Regions from separate parts of the Bradyrhizobium sp. SZCCHNRI2009 genome, predicted to be linked through region 2. Evidence: riboswitches for the same ligand, from Rfam matches in the RefSeq annotation. Region 2 holds a riboswitch; the other holds the start of a gene.
The links. A riboswitch is a leader RNA that binds a small molecule or an ion and turns the genes downstream of it on or off. The one in region 2 is predicted to bind cobalamin.

Region 1 (10,796 bases), on a different contig from region 2:
GACCGACCTGTTCGGCGAACAGGCGGTGCTGTGCGGCGGCCTGGTCGAGCTGATCAAGGCCGGCTACGAGACGCTGACCGAGGCCGGCTACGCGCCGGAGATGGCCTATTTCGAGTGCCTGCACGAGGTCAAGCTGATCGTCGACCTGATCTATGAAGGCGGCATCGCCAACATGAACTACTCGATCTCCAACACCGCCGAATACGGCGAGTACGTCACCGGGCCGCGCATCATCACGCCGGAAACCAAGGCCGAGATGAAGCGCGTGCTCGACGACATCCAGTCAGGCCGCTTCGCGCGCGACTGGATGCTGGAGAACAAGGTCAACCAGACCTCGTTCAAGGCGACCCGCGCCAAGCTTGCCCAGCACCCGATCGAGGAAGTCGGCGCCCGCCTGCGCGACATGATGCCCTGGATCAAGAAGGGCGCGCTGGTCGACAAGTCGAAGAACTGAGGTCTTGCGGCGAAACCGAGAAATGAAAACGGCGGGCAGAGGCCCGCCGTTTTTGTTTGGGGTCGTTGAAGGTCCGCCGGCGCGTTCAGGACGCCGCGCGGCGCGACGCCACCGGCGTCAGCAGGCGGACGATCTCGCTGATGGCGACGAGGCCGACCAGCCAGGCGGCGCTGGTCAGGCCGAGGCGGGCGACGATCGGGAGCGCGAAGCTCGCGGCGCCGCCGAGTGCGGGCGTGGCGGCCAGCAGCACCAGCTCATAGGCGGCGTAGGCACTGGGGAGCGCGACGGCAAGCGCGACCGTCGCTGGTGCTGTGCGCAAGGTCGCCAGGGCCATGCGGGCCACAACGGTGGCGCTGAGCGCCGCCACGCCGATCATGGCGCCCCAGGCCAGCGTGTTGGCATCGACCGGATAGTGCAGCGCGCCGAAGCCGATGCCCTGGTTGACCAGCCAGGCGCCGAGCATCACCGGCAGCGCCGCGCGCAGCGGCAGCATGGCGGCGGCGATCACGGCGAAGGCCGCAAACGGCGTCGCGCAGGCGAACACGAAGCTCGCCAGCGCGCAGGCCCCTGTCAGCAGCGCGAAGCAGAACGCAGCGGCATGCCGTTGCGGAACGGGCGCGAGGCGAGCCTCGGTACCAGACCGGGCGAGGACGTCGAGAGTCATGGAACATCTCCTTCTGTTGCGATTGTAGTCCATTTCGGCAGCTTCTGTCAGCCGCCGGGAGGTTGGTCGGCGGCGTCACTGCACGCCGAAGCTCGCCACCCGGATGCCGCCGAACACGCCGAAGCCCGGCGCGAGGAATCCGGTCGGGTTCTGGTAGTGATGGTTGAAGAGGTTGTCGATCCGGCCGAACAGCTTGACCTGATCGGACAGCGCGTAGTCGCTGCGCAGGTTGACGACCGTATAGCCGGGCGCGACGAGGCCGGTGGTCATGCCGTCGCGGCTGACGTCGAGCCAGTCGCCGATGTGCAGCAGCGTCGCTGACAGCGTCAGCGCATCGATCGGCGCCCATGTCGCGGTGGCGCTCCATTTCTCCTTCGGCCGCCGCAACAGCTGCAGGCCGGTGGCCGCATCGACCGCGCGGGTGAACGTGTAGTCCGCACGCAGCGAGATCCGGTCGGTGAGATCAGCGGTCACGAAGCTCTCGGTGCCTTCGGTGGTGGCGAGGCCGACATTGGCGTAGGAGGTGAAGGTCGCGTTGAAATTGATCAAGTCGGTGATGCTGTTGTGGAAGTAGGTCGCGCCGAAGCGGAGACGATCGTCGAACAGCGGCTGCTCGAAGCCGGCGTCGTAGCCGGTGCTCTGCTCCGGCCGGAGGTTGGGATTGGCGAAGAAGTTGAACGCCGGAAAATCCTGGTGCAACTGGCTCAGGGTCGGTGCCTTGAAGCCGGTGCCGTAGCTCGCCTTCAGCTTGGTCTCGGTCACCGGCAGGATCACCGCCGGCGCGATCCGGTAGGTGCCATGGTCGCCGAACTGGTCGTTGACGTCGTTGCGCAGGCTCGCCACCACGAACCAGCGCTTCACGAACTCGGTCTGCAGCTCGACGAAGCCGGCCTTGTTGCCATTCTCGGCCGAGAGGTCGGCGGTCTTCAGCCGCTCGGTCTGCGGCTCCAGGCCGACGACGAGATTGTTATGCGGCGCCAGCTCGGTCACCGCGTGCCAGTCATACTTGATGCGCTCGCCGGTCGCGACCGCCGCCACCGGGTTGCCAGCCGTCAGGTCGGACGACCGGTCGTTCACATAGTTGACGCCGAAGTAGTTCCGGATGCGGCCGCCGAGCAGCGACCACACGGCTTCCTGGCGTGTCGCAAGCTGGTGGACGGTGTGGTTGCTCCTGATAGCGTCGGGAAAGCTCGGAAAGCCGCTGTCGCCGGTGAACAGCAGCGTCGCGTCGGTGTATCGAATCACCGAGTTCAGCGTCCAGGCCTCGTTGAGGTCGACGCCCAGCTTGGCCGAGGCGGTGACGTTGTCGTAGGCATTGCCGATGGCCTTCTGCCCCGCAGGCAGCAGCTGCCACGGGGTCACCGGAACGTCGCCGGCGTGCAGATGCGCGACATTGATCGCGTAGTTGATATTGTTTTGTGAGCCGCTGACGCCGGCTGACTGGTTGAAGGTCTTGAACGAGCCGCTCTCGACCGAGGCGGTCGCGCGCGCCGGGCCCTCGCCCTTGCGCGTGATCACCGAGATCACCCCGCCGATCGCATCCGAGCCGTAGAGCCCGCTCTGCGGCCCGCGCAGCACCTCGAACTGCTGGATGTCGGCGGCGAGCAGATGCGCGAAATCGAACGCGCCATTGCCGTTGGTGACATCGCCGACGTCGATGCCGTCGATGAAGAGCTTGGTGTGATTGGCGTTGGTGCCGCGCATGAAGACGTTGGTCTGGCCGCCCGGGCCGCCGGCCTGCACCACGTTCAATCCGGGGATCGTGCTCAGGATGTCCGGCACCGTGCGGGCCTGCTGCCCGGCGATGTCCTTGTCGGTCATCACGGTGATCGCATTCGCGACGTGGGCCACTGGCGTGACGACGCCGGTCGGGCTGACGGCGACAGGGGTTCCGGCTGGCGCGGCCGGCTTTGCCGCCGGCACCTGCTGATGCGCGGCGTTGCCGGTTCTGCGGGGGATGGCTGGTTTCTGAGCGATCGGCTCGCGCGGCGGGTCGACCTCAACCGGGGGCAGAAGGTCGGGGGAGGCGGATTGCTGCGCTGCTGTGGGCGAGGGGCCGAGCAGGGCGAATGACGAGAGGACGCAGAACGACGACAGAAGGGCGCGACTGCGCCTGGCATGGGGAACGGGAGACACGAGGGACCTCGGCATGACGTCAGTGGCACGTCACCGCGAACGAGGTCTCATGCAGCCCTTTGCAGGCCTGCCTGAAAACGATGCCAATAACGCCCCGACCGGCATCCTCGCGTGTGACCACGGCTGACGGCAGGTCTCCTGGCTCGCGGGTCGTCACCTCCACGTCGCCTTCCCGGGACCGAGATTTCCCAGTGGCCTTTGACGCGAGATTCGCCGCTTACAGTTGCGGGGGCAGCTGCGGCCTTCGGTCACGTCCCTTGCGAGACGCATCCGGCACCGCATTCCCTTTTGAGCCCCGGTCGAGGGGCACCGTCGCGATCACCGTAGGAGTGCGGGCGCACCAAAGTCAATCCGGCGCCCGGCGATCTCCTGGCGATAACGCTGGCCGGTCGGCTTGGTGATGCCCGGCCGCCTGCGACAACCATAGCCGTCGTCCCTGCGAACGCAGGGACCCATAGCCACCGGCGGTCGTGTGGCGAAGGACGACGACAAGACATTTTCCGCCAATTCACATCACGCGGTATGGGTCCCTGCGTTCGCAGGGACGACAGCGGAGCGCGAGTCGTTGCTGATGAGGATTGCGTCTTGTGAGCACCCGCTCACTTCTCGACCTTGTTGTGCACCATCCAGAATCGCAGCGTGCGCTGGGCGGTGTCGAGCGACAGGCGGCCGTAGTCGCGTTCCGCGAGCTTGAGCGTGTCGCTGTCGATGGCGTGCTTGATCGGCCGGTGGGTCAGGATTTTCGCCACCACCGACCAGGCCAGCCCGGCGGCACGGCAAGGGATCAGCACGATGTCGGTGCGCGGGCCTTCGAGCACCTTGGCCATCATCTCGGTCGGGACGTTGTTGAGCAGGCCGAGTGCGGCGGAAACCTCGCCGAAGCGGCGGGTCTCGGCGAAAAAGGCGATGGCGGCATCGTTGAGCTCGTTCAGCCCCTTCATGCGCTTGACGGCCTCTTCGGCAAGCGTGAAGTCGCGCCCGACCAGGCCGCCGTCGCTGCGCGCAACGTCGGCGATCGCCTTGAGGATCTTCTTGATCTCCTGTTGCAACGCCGGCGGCGCCGAGGCCATCAGCCTGGCGCGCACGGCTTCGGTCGCGCGGCGCAGGAGGTCGCGCAGGTGCTTGGTGGGCAGGTCGACGCGCAGCCCGATGATCTCGGACAATTCGTCGTCGTCCTCGGCATGCGCCATCATCCCGGAATAGCCGGACTCGGAGAAGCGCGCGGTCTGGTTGTTGGCGAGCTTGCGGATCACCCGGCGCTCGCCGCGGTCGACGATGATGTCGGTCACCGCCTCGGTCAGATGCGGACGGCTGGAGATCGCCATCAGGTGATCCTGGCCCTTGGTCGCCGCGACCTCCACCAGCGTATGCTCGGTGAGCCGGCTCGAGTGCATCAGCACGTTCTCGGCCACCGAGATCTCGTCGTCGCGGGCGAGCTGCTGGATCAATTCGACGGGCGCGTAGTCGACCGGCGCGAGATGCTTGCTGAGCTCGGCCCGCGCGCGGGTCTCGACCCGCGAGACCAGCATGCACAGCACGTTGTCGAATACCTTGATCTGGTCCTCGCTGAGGCGTTCGCCGTCATGCAGGAACAGGTTGGTGACTTGGCGCAGCGTGTTGACGCGCTTCGCCGAGGTGCCGCTGCGGACGGCCTCTTCGAGTTCGGTGATGATGGAGTCTTCTGAAGGCGGAAGCTGTTCTGGCTGTGACACGATCGCGCTCGTTTGTCCCGGATTGCCGGAGCGACAGCAACGCGATTGTGATCCGCTGCAAGGCTTTCGGCCTGAGCAGTTTTCGGCACGGGCGATAACAATGCGTTAGGGGCCGAAGGCGTAGTACTCCGGAGAAACACGGATACGGAAAATTAAGGCGATACATATAGGGGGATGACGGGCTGGAGCCCGGTCTTCCGGAGATTCGCCGGACAGGCGATGGAACGAGGTGCGAAGACCTCCCCGCAGACGCGGCGACGACAGGCCAGCGAAGCGGAAAGGTTAATGATCCCATAAGGTCACAAACCTTCCTTCATCCAATTTGCTCGCTGCCCTCGATCTCACGTCAGCTGTCATCCTCCCAAGCCTTGAAACTTAAATCCCATTCTTGCCGCGGCCATTTTGCCGACGCGCCGTGCGATGCGTGGCGTCACCCGATGTTCCGGGACAGGCTCGGCGGGCGATGACCTCGCGCGAAAAATCAGCGCCAGCATCCTGCCGCATCTCGTGCGATAATCGCCGCGCAAATCGTTGAGGTCACCATGAAATCCGTCGTCATCACCGGCGCATCCACCGGCATCGGGTTCGCCTGTTCGAAGCTCCTGCTCGCGCGCGGCTTTCGCGTGTTCGGCAGCGTTCGCAAGCAGGCCGACGCAGACCGTCTGCGCGGCGAGCTCGGCGCCAACTTCATGCCGCTGCTGTTCGACGTGACCGACGAGGCGGCGGTGAAGGCGGCCGCCGGCGAGGTGCGAGCGGCGCTCAAGGGCGAGACGCTCGCCGGTCTCGTCAACAATGCCGGCATCGCCGTCGCCGGTCCCGTGACGGAGCTGCCGATCGCGCAGTTCCGCCATCAGATGGAGGTCAACGTCATCGGCCCGGTCATCGCGACCCAGGCGTTCGCGCCGCTGCTCGGGGCCGATCCAGCCATGACGGGAGAGCGCGGCCGGATCGTGATGATCGGCTCAGTCGCGGGCCGCAACGGCAACCCGCTGATGGCGCCCTATTCGACCTCCAAGCATGCGATCGAAGGGCTGTCCGAGAGCCTGCGCCGTGAGCTGATGCTGTTCGGGATCGACGTCATCGTCATCGCGCCGGGCGCGGTGAAGACGCCGATCTGGGCCAAGGCCGACGAAGTCGACCTGTCGCCGTATCAGGCCTCGCCGTTCTTCCCGGCGCTGCAGAAGATCCGCGCCTTCATGCTGCATCTCGGCCAGTCCGGGCTGCCGGCCGAGACCATCGCCGCGCGGGTGGCCGACGCCTTGACCTTGCCGGCGCCCAAGGTGCGCTACGAGATCGCGCCCGATGCCATGAGGCAATGGATCGTGCGGGTGCTTCCGAAACGGACCGTCGATCGCATCATCGCCAAGCGGCTCGGCCTGATGCCCGCGATCAGGCCCTGATGCCGGCGATGACGACCATCGGCAAGACCCAGGCGGAGCTGACCCGCCTGGTCGAGGAGGAACTTCGCGCGCAGCCGGGCTGCGAGACGGCACGTGTGCCGGCCGTTCATGCGCTCGACGTGCGCAGCGGCCGCAACTGGGAGATCCCGCACGTCGTTCTCGGCGACAGCCTGATCAGCGACGTCGACCGCGCCGTGATGAGCGTGCAGCGCCGGCTCGGGCGCGCGTTTCACCTGATCGACGATCCGGTCACGGCGCCGGAAGCGGCAGCGACGCCGCAGGGCAACGCTGGCGACTCCTGACAATCCTTGCGGGGATGTAAGCCCTGCGGGCTCAGGTCAGCAGGCCCTGCCGCAGCGCCAGCCGCACCAGCTCGATGTCGCTGGCCACGCCGAGCTTGTCCTTGATCAGCGAGTGCAGGTTGGCGACCGTCTTCGGGCTGAGATGCAACGCTGACGCGATCTCGTCGGTGGTGCGTTCGGCGAGCAGCATCTGCATCACCTCGAACTCGCGCGCGGACAGGACGTCGGCGGCCGCGCGCTCGCCGGCGAGGCGGCTGAGCGCGAGCTCGTGATCGATGTCGGGGCTGATCGCGATGCGGCCTGCGAGCACGTCCATGACGGCGCGCACGAGCGTCTCCGGCGGGCTGCTCTTGGTGACATAGCCGCGGGCGCCGGCGCGGATCGCCTGCACCGCGAAGCCGGCATTCTCATGCATGGTGAAGACGAGGATGCGCGCGCCGCGATCCCATTGCCGGATGCGGCGGATGCCCTCGATGCCGCCGACGCCCGGCATGGTCAGGTCCATGATGACGAGATCGGGCCTGACCTCCTTGAACAGCCGGTAGGCTTCGGCGCCATCGGCGGCTTCGGCTACCACGCGCAGCCCCGGCTGCTTCTGCAGCATCGACCTGTAGCCCTCGCGGACCACGGCATGGTCGTCGACCAGCAGGATGGTGCCGGCGGGCGTCGTCATGCCGCACATGCCGTTTCCGGCTGGGTCGGCGCAGGCGAGAGGGCCGGGACCGGAATCTCGACGTGGAGGCGCGCGCCGCCGGAGGTGGCGGCGAAGCTCATCTGGCCCCCCATGGAGGCGACGCGCTCGCCCATGCCGAGCAGGCCCAGGCCCGGCTTGTCGGGAGCTTCGCCGGCAAGACCGTCGTCTTCGACCGTGAGCACGGTCGCGCTGACCGGCCCGTCCTGAAGCGTCAACTGCAACCGCACGCGCGTCGCTCCGGCGTGCTTGACGGCATTAGTGAGCGCCTCCTGCGCGATGCGGTAGATGTTGGTGGCGATGATGCCCGGCAGTCGGTCGACGTCGCCCGACAGGCTGATCTCGAAAACGGTGCGGCCGTGCTGGCGCCTGTTCCAGCCGGCGACGAGGCCCTCCAGGCTGCCGGCGAGGCCGAGCTCGTCGACATCAGGCGGGCGCAGCCGCATCAGCGCGCCGCGCAATTGCTCCATCATGTCGCTCGCGGTGCGCGCGATGCCGTCGCATTCGCCGACCAGAGCGGGGCAATCCTGCGCCGCGCTGTGACGGATCGATGCCGCGAGCGCCCGGATCGCCGCCAGCGACTGGCCGAATTCGTCATGCAGCTCGCGCGCCAGGTGGCGGCGCTCGTCGTCCTCCAAGGCGATCAGGCGCCGGGTCAATTCGCCGCGCTGGGCCAGCGCCGTCTCCAGCCCCTCGGCGAGCTGGTTGAAGGCAGCGCGGATCGCCGAGAGCTCGGCGAGGTCGAACGGCGGCAGCCGCGCCGACAGATCGTTGGCGGCGATCCGCTCCAGCCCGGCGCGGATCAGCCGGGTGGGGCGCAGCGCGCGGGCCAGCGCGGCGTAGGCCAGCGCGCACAGCAGCACCAGCGCCGTCCCGAGCACCGGCAGCAGCCGGCTGAGCTCGCGCCAGGCGTCCGCGGTCATGACGCCGGCGTCGATCCAGACGACGGCATCGCCCGTCGTTTCGTCGCGAAACCTGACCGGCCGTGCCGCTTCGCGGCCCGGATCGAACAGCCGCCGATACAGCATCGCGAAGGCGCGGGGCGGATCGTCCGCCTGCGCCTCGGCGCCGCCGCAGATGCGCTGCACGATCACGCCGTCGACGCCGCGATAGGCGATGCACAGGCCCGGTCGCATCGCCGCCGCCGCGACCGCATCGAGGTCGGGAAAGCCGGCCGGCGGACTGGCGACCCAATGCATCTTGCTTTGCTGCAATTGCAGCGTCCGGGCCGTGATCTCGGCGATCCGCTCATTGCGCACATGCACCGAGCGGTCGATGTCGAACAGCACATAGGCGCAGATCGCCGCGAAGCACAGCGCCGAGACCACCGAGATGCGCAGGGTCAGGCGGTATTTGAGGTCGTAGCGGGTCCACATCTTCGGTGTGTCCATGACAGCCCAGCCGGCCGGCATTTAACGGCAGAACCGTCCGGGCCAAAAGCGCCGCGGCCCGGTGGACGGTGCGGTCGTGAATTTTTCCCGTGCCGCGCCGGGACCGTGGCCGCTGCGGCGATGGCACGGCGGCGTCTAGCTTCCGACCGCAAGACATCGTTGCAGGGGGATCCCATGTCGAACCGTCGCGTCGTCCGTTGTCTCGTTCTCGCGCTTGCTTTCGCGGCCGGCCCGGTCCGCGCCGCCTCCGGCGATGTCCCGGCCGTGCTGGTCGACGATTTCAGCTATCTCGACACGTCCGGCGAGCCGGTCGATCAGACCGCCGCGCATCAGCGGCGGCTGGATGCATTCATCGCCGCGCTCCGCCGCGACGTCGCCGCCGACGCGCGGCTGCGGCCGGTCAGCCCGTCCTGCGCACCGTCCTGCCCGACCGATGCGTCCCCGGAGGCCCGGCTGCAGATGGCGGCCGCGGCCGGCGCCACCGTCGTGATCACCGGCGGAGTCCAGAAGCTCTCCACCCTGGTGCAGTGGACGCGCGCATCGGCCATCGACGTCACCTCCCATCGGGTTCTGTTCGACAAGATCTTCACCTTCCGCGGCGACAGTGACGAGGCCTGGCAGCGCGCCGAGATGTTCGTCTCGCGCCAGGTCCGTGACGCACTGGCGCCGCCGGAGCCGATCCGGCTGGCGCTGCTGCCGTTCGAGCTCGACGACACCAGCGCGGGCGCCGCGCTCGGCGAGACCGAATCCGACCAGAAGGGGCTGCGGGAGGCGACCGACGCGGTGCGGCAGCTGCTGGCGCAGTCCGGGCGCTATCGCCTGGTGGACGCGGCCGGCGAGATCAAGCCGGGGCAGCCGGTGCGTGAGTGCGACGATTGCGAGGCGCGGGCGGCCCGCGCGCTCGGCGCCCAGCAATCGCTGCTCGGCATCGTGAGACGGATCGGCCGCACCGAATACATCATCGGCTTTCGTGTCCGCCAGGCCGACAGTGGGACGCTCGTCGTCGCCGGTGACAGCGGATTGCGCCTCGGCGCCAATTATTCCTGGAGCCGCGGCGCGGTGCGTCTGGTGCGCGAGCGGCTGCTCGAGACCGGCCCCCAGAATTGAAAAAGGGCGAGGATCGGTACGCGAGGACGGCAGTGATGCCACCTCTCGTCGCGGCGCGAGACGACACGTCGCCCTCCGTGCAAATCCGGGCTGTTGTGATTTGTGACGATTTCATTACGGTCGGATGACAGGATAGCCTTCCTTGATCTGTCGGCATGCGCCGACGAAGGGCGCCTGCTTTCGATCGCCTGATGTCACTGACCCCGAACGACCAACCGATCACCACGCTCGCCGCGGCGAGCGCAACGCGCTCCGCGGCGGTCCGGCTGTCCGCCGTCGCCGCGCCGCATGTCGCGGCGCTGGCCCTGATGCTGCACACCGAGACCGATTTCGGCTCGCGGCTCGGCTTCGTGCTGGCCTGGGGCATCCTGAACTGCTTCTGGCTGGTGCTGCTGCGGCGGCCCGCGGTGTCCGGCGCGTTGGCGCTGACCATGGTCGTGGTGCTGGTGCTGCTGTCGCAGCTCAAGCACGCCGTGGTCCAGATGACGGCGAACTTCGTCGACGTGATGCTGATCGACCACGACAGCGCGGCGTTCCTGTTCACGATCTTCCCGAACCTGAAGCTGTCGGTGCTGGTGGCGGCCGCCGTCGTGCTGCCGCTGATGGGGCTGCTGTGGTGGGCGGATCCGTTCCGGATCGCGCGGCTGCCGGCGCTGGCCGGCAAGCTCGCCTGCCTCGCGGCGCTCACGCTGTATTCGCTCAACTGGCGCGACGAGGCCTGGCGCGGCTATTATGACGACGGCTATCTGTCGAAATTCGCCCGCTCCGGCGTCACGGCGGTGTCGGACTTCCTCGCCAACGGCTTCATGGAATCCGACGGCACGGCTGATCGAAGTCTGGCTGCCTTCGTCCCGGATTCCTGTCATCCGGCCGCGCGCCGGCCGAACATCGTGCTGATCCACGACGAATCCAGCTTCGACATCCGCTCGGCGCCAGGCA
Region 2 (10,796 bases):
ATCAGCACCACCGGAATCTGCGTCGCCTGCGCGAAACCCATGTTCGCGATGTCGCCGCCGCGCAGGTTGATCTCGGAGGCGGAACCTGCGCCTTCGACCAGCACGATGTCGGCATCCGCCGCGAGCTGATGGAAGCTGTCGAGCACGGCCGCCATCAGTTGCGGCTTCATCGCCTGATAGGCCGACGCCTTGGCGGTGCCGATGACGCGGCCCTGCACCACGACCTGCGACCCGATCTCGCTCTGCGGTTTCAGCAGCACCGGATTCATGTGCACGGTCATCGGCCGCCGCGCCGCGCGCGCCTGCAGCGCCTGGGCACGGCCGATCTCGCCGCCATCAGCGGTGACGGCGGCGTTGTTCGACATGTTCTGCGGCTTGAACGGCGCCACCTTGAGGCCGCGCAATGTCAGCGCGCGCGCGAGCCCGGCGACGATCAGCGATTTGCCGACGTCGGAGCCGGTGCCCTGGAACATGATGGCCCGCGCGCTCATGAGCTCAGTACTCGATGCCTTCCTGCGCCTTCACGCCGGCCGCGAAATGATGCTTCACGAGGTTCATCTCGGTGACGAGATCGGCGGCCTCGATCAGCTCCGGCTTGGCGTTGCGGCCGGTGACGACGACGTGCAGATCGGGACGGCGCGCTGCGAGCGTGGCGACGACGTCTGCGATATCAAGGTGATCGTAGCGCAGCGCGATGTTGAGCTCATCGAGGACGAGCATCCGGATCGACGGATCCGCCATCAGCTCCTTAGCCTTCGCCCAGGCGCGCTCGGCCGCGGCGACGTCGCGCGCACGATCCTGCGTCTCCCACGTAAAGCCTTCCCCGAGCGTGTGCCACGACACCTGATCGCCGAACTTCTCGATCGCCTTGCGCTCGCCGGTTTCCCACGCGCCTTTGCCGAACTGTACGACGCCGATGCGAAAGCCGCGGCCGAGTGCGCGCAGCATCAGGCCCCACGCCGCCGTCGATTTGCCCTTGCCCTTGCCGGTGTGAACGATCAGCAGGCCCTTCTCCACGGTTTTGGAGGCGACCTCGGCATCCTGCACCGCCTTGCGGTTCTCCATCTTCGCCTTGTGGCGTGAATCGTCGGCGCTTCCGGTCATCGGCATTGTCTCCTCGTCACTTCAACGTCAGCGGCAGTCCCGCCGCCATCAGGATCACGCGATCCGCTAAGGCCGCGATGTCCTGGTTCAGTCGCCCCTGGGCATCGCGAAAGGCGCGCGCGAGCGCGTTGTCCGGCACGATGCCCAGTCCGACTTCGTTGGACACGGCCACGATCGGGCCATGCGCGTTCCTGAGCGCGTCGATCAGCTCGGCTGATCTTGCCGCCACGTTCATGTCGGCGAGCATCACGTTGCTGAGCCAGAGCGTCAGGCAATCGATCAGCATCGGTACGCCCGATTCTCCACTTGACCGGACGAGGCCCGCGAGATCATGCGCCGTCTCCAGCGTCTGCCATCCCTCGGCGCGGCGCGCCTTGTGCTGGGCGATCCGGTCGGTCATTTCGGCGTCGAAGGCCTGCGCGGTCGCAACATAGGTCCAAGGCGCGGGAAGGGCGGTGACGAGGGCCTCGGCATGGCGGCTCTTGCCCGAGCGCGCACCGCCGAGCACCAGCGTCAGGCGCGGCAGGGCGGGATGCGGCGGGGCGGGGACCATGGGGACGATTCCGATTGACGGGCTTTGGTGCGACCCGTATCTAACAGATGACGGTTCTCCGAAAGGAGAGATTTAGGGAACACGGTGCGGGTTCTTGACCCAAAGCCGTGGCTGCCCCCGCAACTGTAATCGGCGAGTGTGAGGCCAAGACACCACTGGGAAACCGGGAAGGTGGCTTCATGCGGTGACCCGAGAGCCAGGAGACCTGCCGTCGACATTGCTGTTGGCCGACCCGTCGCGCGGGGAGTCGCGATGCTGGTTCTGATCCCGCCGGGATGGGCGGGGTGCCGTCGGATGCAGCGCATCGTCCGGTCCTCTGGGGAGCCGGCAAGCGACGGAGACGGCCATGAAGTTGACCCGTACCACGACCTTTGCAGCCGCGAGCCTGATGCTGCTCGCCACCGATCCCGCCTTCGCGCATCACATGATGGGTGGCAAACTGCCGCAGACGTTTGCGCAGGGGATGCTGTCCGGCCTCGGCCATCCTGTCATCGGAATCGACCATCTGGCGGCGATCGTGGGCGCGGGCATCGTTGCAGCGCTTCTGGGCCGCGGCTTCGCGCCGGTGCTCGCCTTCGCCACCGCGATGATCGCGGGCGTCGGCCTTCATGTGGCCAAGGCCAACATCCCGGCTGCCGAGCTGCTGGTCGGCCTGACCACCGTCGTGGTTGGGCTGGTGGTGGTGATGCGTGGCCGTTTCGGCGTGCTGCCCGTCGCCGGCCTGTTCGCCGTGACCGGCCTCGTCCATGGATATGCGCTGGGTGAATCGATCGTCGGGGCCGAGAACACCCCGCTCGGGGCCTATCTCGTCGGTCTGCTCGTGATCCAGACCATCATCGCCGCCGGCGCGTTCCTCGGCACCAGGCTGCTGTCGGCGAAGGCCAAGGCGGCTGCGCCGCTGGCGCTGCGGCTCGCGGGCGCTGCCATCGTGCTGGTGGGTGGGGTCGCCGCGGCGACGGCGGCCGGCGTGATCGGCTGATTGATGACCGCATCAGAGACTGATGAGACGACGCTGTTCGTCTGCGTCACTTGCCGTTCGCAGGCGACGGAAGCTACGCCGCCTGATCAGCCGCGGGCCGGAGCCCGTTTGCTCGCCGCGATCGAGACGTTGCCGACCGCGCAGCGCGCCGGTGTCACCGTTGTCGGTGTCGAGTGTCTGTCGAACTGCAATCGTGCGTGCACGGTTGCGGTGACGGCGCCGGGCAAATGGACCTATGTGCTCGGCGCCCTCGATCCGGATCTGCATGCGCGGGATGTGCTGACATTTGCGCAACTGCATCAGCGCCATGACGCCGGCCTGCCGGCCTGGCGCGAGCGTCCCGAATACATTCGCAAGAACACCGTCGCGCGCGTGCCTGCGCTGTCAGCGCCACGCTGAAAACGAGAGATCGTATCGCCATGACGAAGTCGTTCGCCAAGACGCCTTGCACCATCGTCACCGGTTTCCTCGGCGCCGGCAAGACCACGCTGGTGCGCAACCTGATCGAGACCGCGAACGGTCGCCGGCTCGCCATCATCGTCAACGAGTTCGGCGATGTCGGCATCGACGGCGACATCCTGAAGGGTTGCGGCGTGCCGGATTGTCCGGAGGATCGCATCGTCGAGCTGTCGAACGGCTGCCTGTGCTGCACCGTTGCCGATGATTTCGTCCCCGCGCTCAGGAGCCTGCTGGATCAGAAGGAGCCGCCTGAGCATATCGTGATCGAGACCTCGGGGCTGGCGCTGCCGAAGCCGCTGGTGCAGGCCTTCAACTGGCCCGAGATCGCGACGCGCGTCACCGTCGACGGCGTCGTTGCGGTCGTCGATGGTCCGGCGGTGGTCGCGGGACGCTTCGCCGATGATCCCGAAGCGCTCGCCGCGCAGCGCGCCACCGATGCGTCGCTCGATCACGACAATCCGCTGGAGGAGGTCTACGAGGACCAGCTGCTGTGCGCCGATCTCGTCGTGATGAACAAGAGCGACCTGATGAGCGAGGAGCAGCGCAAGGATGTCGCGGCCGAGATCGCGGCGAAGGTGCAGCGTGCCGTCAAGGTGATCGCGACGGAGCACGGCAGGCTGTCGGCTTCGGTGCTGCTCGGGCTCGGTGCCGCCGCGGAGGACGATCTCGCGGCCCGGCCGTCGCATCACGACAACGAGGCCGAGCACGATCACGACGATTTCGAGAGTTTCGTGCTCGACGTTCCGGCGCAGGCTTCGCCCGATGCGCTCGTCGACCGCATCGCGGCCGCCGTCGACGCGCATGATGTGTTACGGGTGAAAGGGTTCGTGGAAGTCGCCGGCAAGCCGCTGCGCCTCCTGGTGCAGGCCGTGGGCAGCCGCATCCAGCATCAGTTCGAGCGCCCGTGGCGCTCGGGCGAATCGCGGCAGGGGCGGCTGGTGATCATCGGCGAGCGCGGCCTCGATGCCGCTGCCATCCAGAGCCTGATCACAGGATAGGCGTTACCGATGCACCTGCTGGCGACGACGGGCGCGGATCTCGACGACCTCGAACAGGCCGTGGATCTTGCACAGTCGCCGGCCGAGATCGTCGTGCTGTCGTTCTCGGACACCGACCTGTCGGCGCTGGCCGAAGCCTGGACCGCGTCGTCAGATGAGCTGCCGAGCCTGCGCCTCGCCAGCTTGAAACGGCTGAAGCATCCGATGTCGGTCGATCTCTATGTCGACCGCGTCGTGCTGAGCGCGCGCGCCGTCGTCGTGCGCTGTCTCGGCGGGCTCGACTATTGGCGCTACGGGCTGGAGCGCATCGCATCGCTTTGTCGCAGCCGCCACATCCTGTTCGCGGCACTGCCGGGTGACGATCGCGCCGACGACAGGCTTGCTGAGCTCTCGACCTTGCCGCAGGACGCGACCTCGCGTCTCTACGGTTATCTGCACGAGGGCGGTGTCGGCAATGCGCGCGAGGCCCTGCGCTATCTCGCGACGCTGCTCGGGCGCGACGCGCAGTTTGCCGAACCGATCGCGATCGGTTCGATCGTCGGCTTCATGCCCGATCGCGGAGCCGTCGGCATCGATGATCTCTGCAGCCCTGATGATGCGCGGCCGAGCGCGCTGATCGTGTTCTACCGTGCGAGCCTGCTCGCTGCCGATACGGCCGGGATGGCTGAGCTGATGCGGGCGATCGAAGCCAAAGGGCTGGCGGCAGTCGCGGTCGCGGTGACCAGCCTGAAGGATCCCAATATCGGGGATGCACTGGCGCGACTCGTCCAGCGCCGGCGTCCTGCGATCATTTTGAACGCCACCGCGTTCTCGGCGCTGCGCGACGACGGCACCACGGTGCTCGACGTGGCCGATGCACCAGTTCTGCAAATCATCCAGGCGCAGAGCACGGAAGAGGCCTGGGCCTCGTCGGCGCGCGGACTGTCGCCGACGGACCTCGCGATGAATGTCGTGCTGCCGGAGCTCGACGGCCGGCTGTTGGCGCGCCCGATTGCGTTCAAGGGCGAGGCGCCGGCGGATGAGCGTCTGCAGTTCAGCGCGATGCGCTATGTGCCTCAACAGGACCGCATTGCTTACGTCGCGCAGCTGGCGGCGCGATGGGCGCAATTGCGGGGGCTGCCGGCCGGCGAGCGGCGCGTGGCGCTGGTGCTCTCCGATTATCCGTCGCGCGGCGGCCGCCGCGGCTACGCCGTCGGTCTCGACACCAGCGCAAGCGCAGCCGCCATTGCGCGGCTGTTGGCGGAGGCGGGGTACGACATCGGCCGTGTAGCGCCGACCACGGACGATATCGAAACGCTGCTGCGGGACGAGGCGGATGAGCTCGTGGTGCCGCTCGCGGCCTATCGGTGTGCTCTGGCGCCGTTGCCGGACGACCTGCAGCGTGCGCTACATGATATCTGGGGAGAGGCGGAAGCGGACCCCGCGTTCCGGGATGGCGCCTTCCATTTTCCGGTGCTGCGTGCGGGAAAACTCCTGATCTTGTTGCAACCGGATCGTGGCAGTCGCGCCGATCGCAAGTCCGGTTATCACGACACCAGCGTGCCGCCGCGGCACGCCTATGTCGCGCTCTATGCATATCTGCGAGAGGCCGAGCGGATCGATGCGCTGATCCATCTCGGTGCGCATGGCACGCTGGAATGGCTGCCGGGCAAGGCGCTGGCGCTGTCAAATGCCTGCTGGCCGGAGGCCGTGCTGGGCCCGCTGCCGGTGATCTACCCCTTCATCGTCAACAATCCCGGCGAAGCGATGCAGGCCAAGCGGCGGTTGTCGGCACTGACGCTCGGGCATCTGACGCCGCCGCTGTCGCAGGCCGGTCTGCACGGATCCCTGCTGGAGCTGGAGGGGCTGGTCGAGGAATATGCCGAGGCGGATGGCCTCGACAAACGCCGCCTGAAACTGCTCGAGGAGGAGATCGTCGCGCGGGCCTGGCAGGGCGGCCTAGCCGCCGATTGCGGGCTCGACCGTGCCATGACCGGACGCGAGGCGATCGCGCAGCTCGACGCGCAGCTCTGCGACATCAAGGAGCTCGCGGTGCGCGACCGCCTGCACGTGTTTGGGGAGGCGCCCGACACGGCGGCGACCGCCCTGCTGGCCGATGCGATCACGGCGGCGATGGGGCAGGCGGTGACGGTCGATCGCGCCGACATCGCCGCACGGATCGCCGCGAGCGCTGCGGCCGAGCGCAGCGCGTTGCTCGCCGCGCTCGATGGCCGGCGCGTTGCTGCCGGTCCCGCCGGAGCGCCGAGCCGCGGCCGTCTCGACGTGCTGCCCACGGGCCGCAATCTGACCGCGATCGATCCGCGCGCGATCCCGACCCGGACCGCGGCCCTGGTCGGCGTACGCGCGGCTGATGAGGTGATCCGGCGCTATTTGCAGGATCATGGCGACTACCCGCGCGCGCTCATGCTCGATCTCTGGGCGTCCGCATCGCTGCGCACGGGCGGCGACGATCTGGCCCAGGCCTTGGCTTATCTCGGCGTGCGGCCGCGCTGGGACCTCAACTCCAATCGGGTCACCGGCGTCGACGTGCTGCCGTTGGCGATGCTCGACCGCCCGCGCATCGATGCGACGCTGCGGATCTCGGGGCTGTTCCGCGACCTGTTCGAAGCGCAGATCGCGCTGTTTGATCTCGCCGTGCAGAAGGTGGCGTCACTCGACGAGGACGATGCCGACAATCCGCTGGCCGCGGCACGGCGGCGCGGCGAGAGCCTGGCGCGCGTGTTCGGCGGCGCACCCGGCAGCTACGGCGCCGTTGCCGCCGACCTCGCGCTCGGGATGGACTGGACGAGCCGGTCGCAGCTCGGCGAAGCGTATCTTGAGAGCACCGCTTACAGTTTCGGCGGAGCGCATGACGGCGTGTCGGCCTCCGACACGTTCCGCGCCCGCGTCCGCAGCGCCGATGCCCTCGTGCATCCGCAGGACGATCGTGAGCGCGACCTCCTCGATGGCGAGGAGGTGGCCGATTTCGCCGGAGGCTTCGCAGCCGCTGCAGCGTCGCTCGGCGCGTCGCCCGTACTGCTGCATCTCGACACCAGCCGTCCGGAGGCGCCCGCGGCGCGGAGCTTCAGCGAGGAGATTGCCCGCGTGGTGCGCGGCCGTCTCACCAATCCGCGCTGGATCTCGGGAATGCTCGCGCATGGCTATCGCGGCGTCGCCGAGATCGCGCAGGGCGTCGACGCGCTCTACGCCTTTGCGGCTACCTCCGACACCGTTGCCGAGCACCTGTTCGATCTGGCGCATGGCGCGCTGCTGCGTGACGAGGCCGTGCTGGACGGCATGACCGCACGCAATCCCGCGGCCGTCGCCGCGATCGTGGCGCGATTCGAAGACGCGCTGCGTCGGCAGCTGTGGGTGCCACGCCGAAATGCCGTCGCCGATGAGCTTGCGCATGCCCGCACGCGCCTGACGCAAGCGGAGAGCGCGTCATGACCGCCTCGGTCGAGATCAAGGGCTGGTGCCCGGGCGCGCGGCGGCCGATGCCGAGCGGCGACGGCCTCATCGTTCGTGTCCGGCCGCATGGCGGCGCGTTGCCGGTGTCGGCGCTGCGTGAGCTTGCCGAGGCCGCTCGGCGCTACGGCAACGGCCAGATCGACCTCACGCGCCGCGCCAATCTGCAAATACGCGGCGTATCGTCCGAGACGCTCGCGCCGCTGTGGGAGCTGATGGCATCGCTCGGCCTGCTCGATGACAGCGCCGAGCTCGAGGCCATCCGCAACATCGTCGTCAACCCGCTGGCGGGACTCGACCCGGCCGAATGGGTCGACATGCGCCCCGTCGCCGCCGAGCTGGAGACGCTGCTGGCCTCGGATCAGGCGCTCCATGCGCTGCCGCCCAAGTTCGGCTTTGCGCTGGACGGTGGCGGCAGGCTGCCGCTGACCGGGCTCGCCGCGGACGTTCGTCTCGTCGCCTGTGGTGGTACTGAGGCGAGGCGGATCGCCGTCGGCATTGCCGGTTCGAACGACGATGTGTGGCTGGGAACGGCAGCCGTGACCGACGCGGCGTCGACGGCCGTTCACCTCGCGCGGCTGGTGCTGCAACACAGCCCGACGCGGCGTTCCGCGACGTTGCAGCCGCAAGCGAGCGCTGCCATCCGCGCCGAACTGGGCCTCGATGTTTCAAACGCCGTCGCGACGGCGTCAGCAACCATTTCGCAGCGACGTTGCGGCGTCATCGCTCTGACGGATCAAATCTGCGCCGTCGGTCTCGGCGTGCCGTTCGGCCGCATTGATAGCGGCACGCTGGCGCGGCTTGCGGCCATGCTTGCGGTACACGATGTCGCCGAGGTCCGCTTGTCACCATGGCGCGCGCTGTATGTCGCCGCGGGTGCCGTGACCGCGGAGCAACTGGCGGCGGATGCCGCCCGGCTCGGCCTGGTCGTCGACGATGCCGGTCCACTGATGCGCATCGACGCCTGCTCGGGCGTCGGCTGCTGTCCATCGACTGGACTGGCGACGCGACAGCATGCCGGCCTGCTCGCGGATGCGATGGCTCGGACCGGATTCAACGGTACGCTGCACGTCTCCGGCTGCGCCAAGGGCTGCGCACGCTCGGCAGCCGCGGACGTCGTGCTGGTCGGCGAGGGCGAGGGTTATCACGTCGTCCGCAACGGCACGGTGAAGAGCGAGCCCTGCGGCATGCTCGATCCCACCGAGATCGACGTCGACGGGCTGTTCGAAACGAAAGAAAAGGCCGATGTCTGAGCTGCGCGACTACATCAAGGACGGCGCGGAGATCTATCGCCGCTCGTTCGCGACCATCCGCGCCGAGGCCGATCTGTCGCGCTTCCGCGGACTGGAAGAGAAGATCGCCGTGCGTATCATCCATGCCTGCGGCATGGTCGAGATCACCTCCGACATCGCGATGTCCGAACATTTCGCCGCCGCGGCGCGGGAGGCGCTCGATCGTGGCGCGCCGATCCTGTGCGATGCCAAGATGGTGGCGCAGGGGATCACGCGGGCGCGGTTGCCGGCGAGGAACGAGATCATCTGCACGCTCGATGCGCACGAGGTGCCGGCGCTCGCCGCGCAGCTCGGCACGACCCGATCCGCAGCAGCGCTGGAGCTGTGGCGGCCGCACCTCGGCGGCGCCCTGGTGGCGATCGGCAATGCGCCGACGTCATTGTTTCATCTGCTCGACATGCTCGATCAGGGCGCGCCGCGACCGGCGGCGGTGATCGGAACGGCTGTGGGGTTCGTGGGAGCCCGCGAGTCCAAGGAGGCGCTCGCGGCCGATGGTCGGGTACCGTATCTGATCGTCAAGGGCCGCAAGGGCGGCAGCGCCATGGCGGTTGCGGCGGTGAATGCGATCGCGAGCGACGTCGAATGAGCCTGCTCGACACCATCGCGGGCTCGGCCGATCCGGGTACGCTGTACGGCATCGGCGTCGGTCCGGGCGACGTTCGCTATCTGACCTTGCGCGCCGCTGGTCTGGTTCGGTCCGTCGATGTGGTGGCGTTCTTTGCCAAGCGCGGCATGGAAGGCAACGCGCGACGGATCGTGGCGCCGTTGATGGAATCCGGCCGCCACGAGCTGCGGCTCGAATATCCGGTCACGGAGGAATTGCCCGTCGCCGACTTGTCCTATCAGTCCCAGATCGCCGATTTCTACCGGCGCGCGTCGGAGAGCATCACCGCGCATCTTGCGGCGGGGCGATCGGTCGGTCTGCTGTCCGAAGGCGACCCGTTCTTCTACGGCTCGTTCATGCATATGTGGCGGCGGCTCGAGCGCGATCATCCGGTCGAGGTCGTCCCGGGCGTCACCGGCATGTCCGGCTGCTGGACCAAGGCCAATGTTCCCATCACCTGGGGCGACGATGTCCTGTCCGTGCTGCCGGGCACGCTGGGCGAGGACGTCCTGCATGACCGGCTGACGCGTTGCGAGGCCGCCGTCATCATGAAGGTCGGGCGCAACCTTGCTAAAGTGAAGCGCGCGATCATCAGCGCCGGATTGCTCGATCGCGCGCTCTATGTCGAGCGCGGCACGATGGAGGCGCAGCGTGTCGCGCCGCTGGCCGAGGTGCAACTGGACCGCGGCCCCTATTTCTCGATGATCCTGATCCCCGGACAAGGGCGTCGGCTATGACGGGTACGCTGACGATCGTGGGCGTCGGCCCGGGGCGGGCCGAACTGATCACGCCGGCCGCCGCGGCCGCCATCGCAGGCGCGACCGATCTGATCGGCTATGGACCGTATCTCGACAGGGTGACCACGACGAGTCCGGGTCAAATCCGGCACGCCAGCGACAATCGCGTCGAGCTCGACCGCGCCCGCCACGCACTCGCGCTCGCAAGCGACGGCAAGCAGGTCGCGGTGGTGTCCGGCGGTGATCCCGGCGTGTTCGCGATGGCCGCGGCGGTGTTCGAAGCGGTCGAGGCGGGACCGGCGGCGTGGCGTGACCTCGACATTCGCGTCGAGCCTGGTGTCACCGCGATGCTGGCGGCGGCGGCCGAGGTCGGGGCGCCGCTCGGTGGCGACTTCTGCGCGATCTCGCTGTCCGACAATCTCAAGAGCTGGACGACCATCCGCCGCCGCCTCGAGGCGGCGGCCGCCGCCGACTTCGTCATCGCGCTGTATAATCCGCTGTCCAAGGCGCGACCTCATCAGCTGGGCGAGGCGTTCGCGCTGCTGCGGCGGATCAAGCCGGCTTCGACCGTCGTCGTCATCGTGCGGGCCGCGGGCAGTGGTGATGTCCGACGGATCGTCACC

Region 1: linked by a shared signal. The riboswitch ahead of QX041_RS16650 (TonB-dependent receptor plug domain-containing protein) and the one ahead of QX041_RS25815 (HupE/UreJ family protein) in region 2 are both predicted to bind cobalamin.

What each region holds. Positions count from the first base shown of each region.
Region 1 covers NZ_JAUEUH010000004.1:328,069-338,864, forward strand. Annotated here, with positions in the region: gene ilvC (ketol-acid reductoisomerase) at 1-454, shown strand, start outside; gene QX041_RS16645 (hypothetical protein) at 540-1,118, opposite strand; gene QX041_RS16650 (TonB-dependent receptor plug domain-containing protein) at 1,194-3,254, opposite strand; cobalamin riboswitch at 3,365-3,583, opposite strand; gene QX041_RS16655 (DUF2336 domain-containing protein) at 3,854-4,966, opposite strand; gene QX041_RS16660 (SDR family oxidoreductase) at 5,509-6,366, shown strand; gene QX041_RS16665 (hypothetical protein) at 6,366-6,668, shown strand; gene QX041_RS16670 (response regulator transcription factor) at 6,700-7,341, opposite strand; gene QX041_RS16675 (sensor histidine kinase) at 7,338-8,735, opposite strand; gene QX041_RS16680 (DUF2380 domain-containing protein) at 8,925-9,857, shown strand; gene QX041_RS16685 (sulfatase-like hydrolase/transferase) at 10,049-10,796, shown strand, end outside.
Region 2 covers NZ_JAUEUH010000008.1:38,829-49,624, reverse strand. Annotated here, with positions in the region: gene QX041_RS25830 (cobyric acid synthase) at 1-491, opposite strand, end outside; gene cobO (cob(I)yrinic acid a,c-diamide adenosyltransferase) at 496-1,104, opposite strand; gene cobU (bifunctional adenosylcobinamide kinase/adenosylcobinamide-phosphate guanylyltransferase) at 1,121-1,657, opposite strand; cobalamin riboswitch at 1,692-1,885, shown strand; gene QX041_RS25815 (HupE/UreJ family protein) at 2,004-2,636, shown strand; gene QX041_RS25810 (DUF1636 domain-containing protein) at 2,640-3,035, shown strand; gene cobW (cobalamin biosynthesis protein CobW) at 3,056-4,093, shown strand; gene cobN (cobaltochelatase subunit CobN) at 4,103-7,522, shown strand; gene cobG (precorrin-3B synthase) at 7,519-8,793, shown strand; gene QX041_RS25790 (precorrin-8X methylmutase) at 8,786-9,418, shown strand; gene QX041_RS25785 (precorrin-2 C(20)-methyltransferase) at 9,415-10,173, shown strand; gene cobJ (precorrin-3B C(17)-methyltransferase) at 10,170-10,796, shown strand, end outside.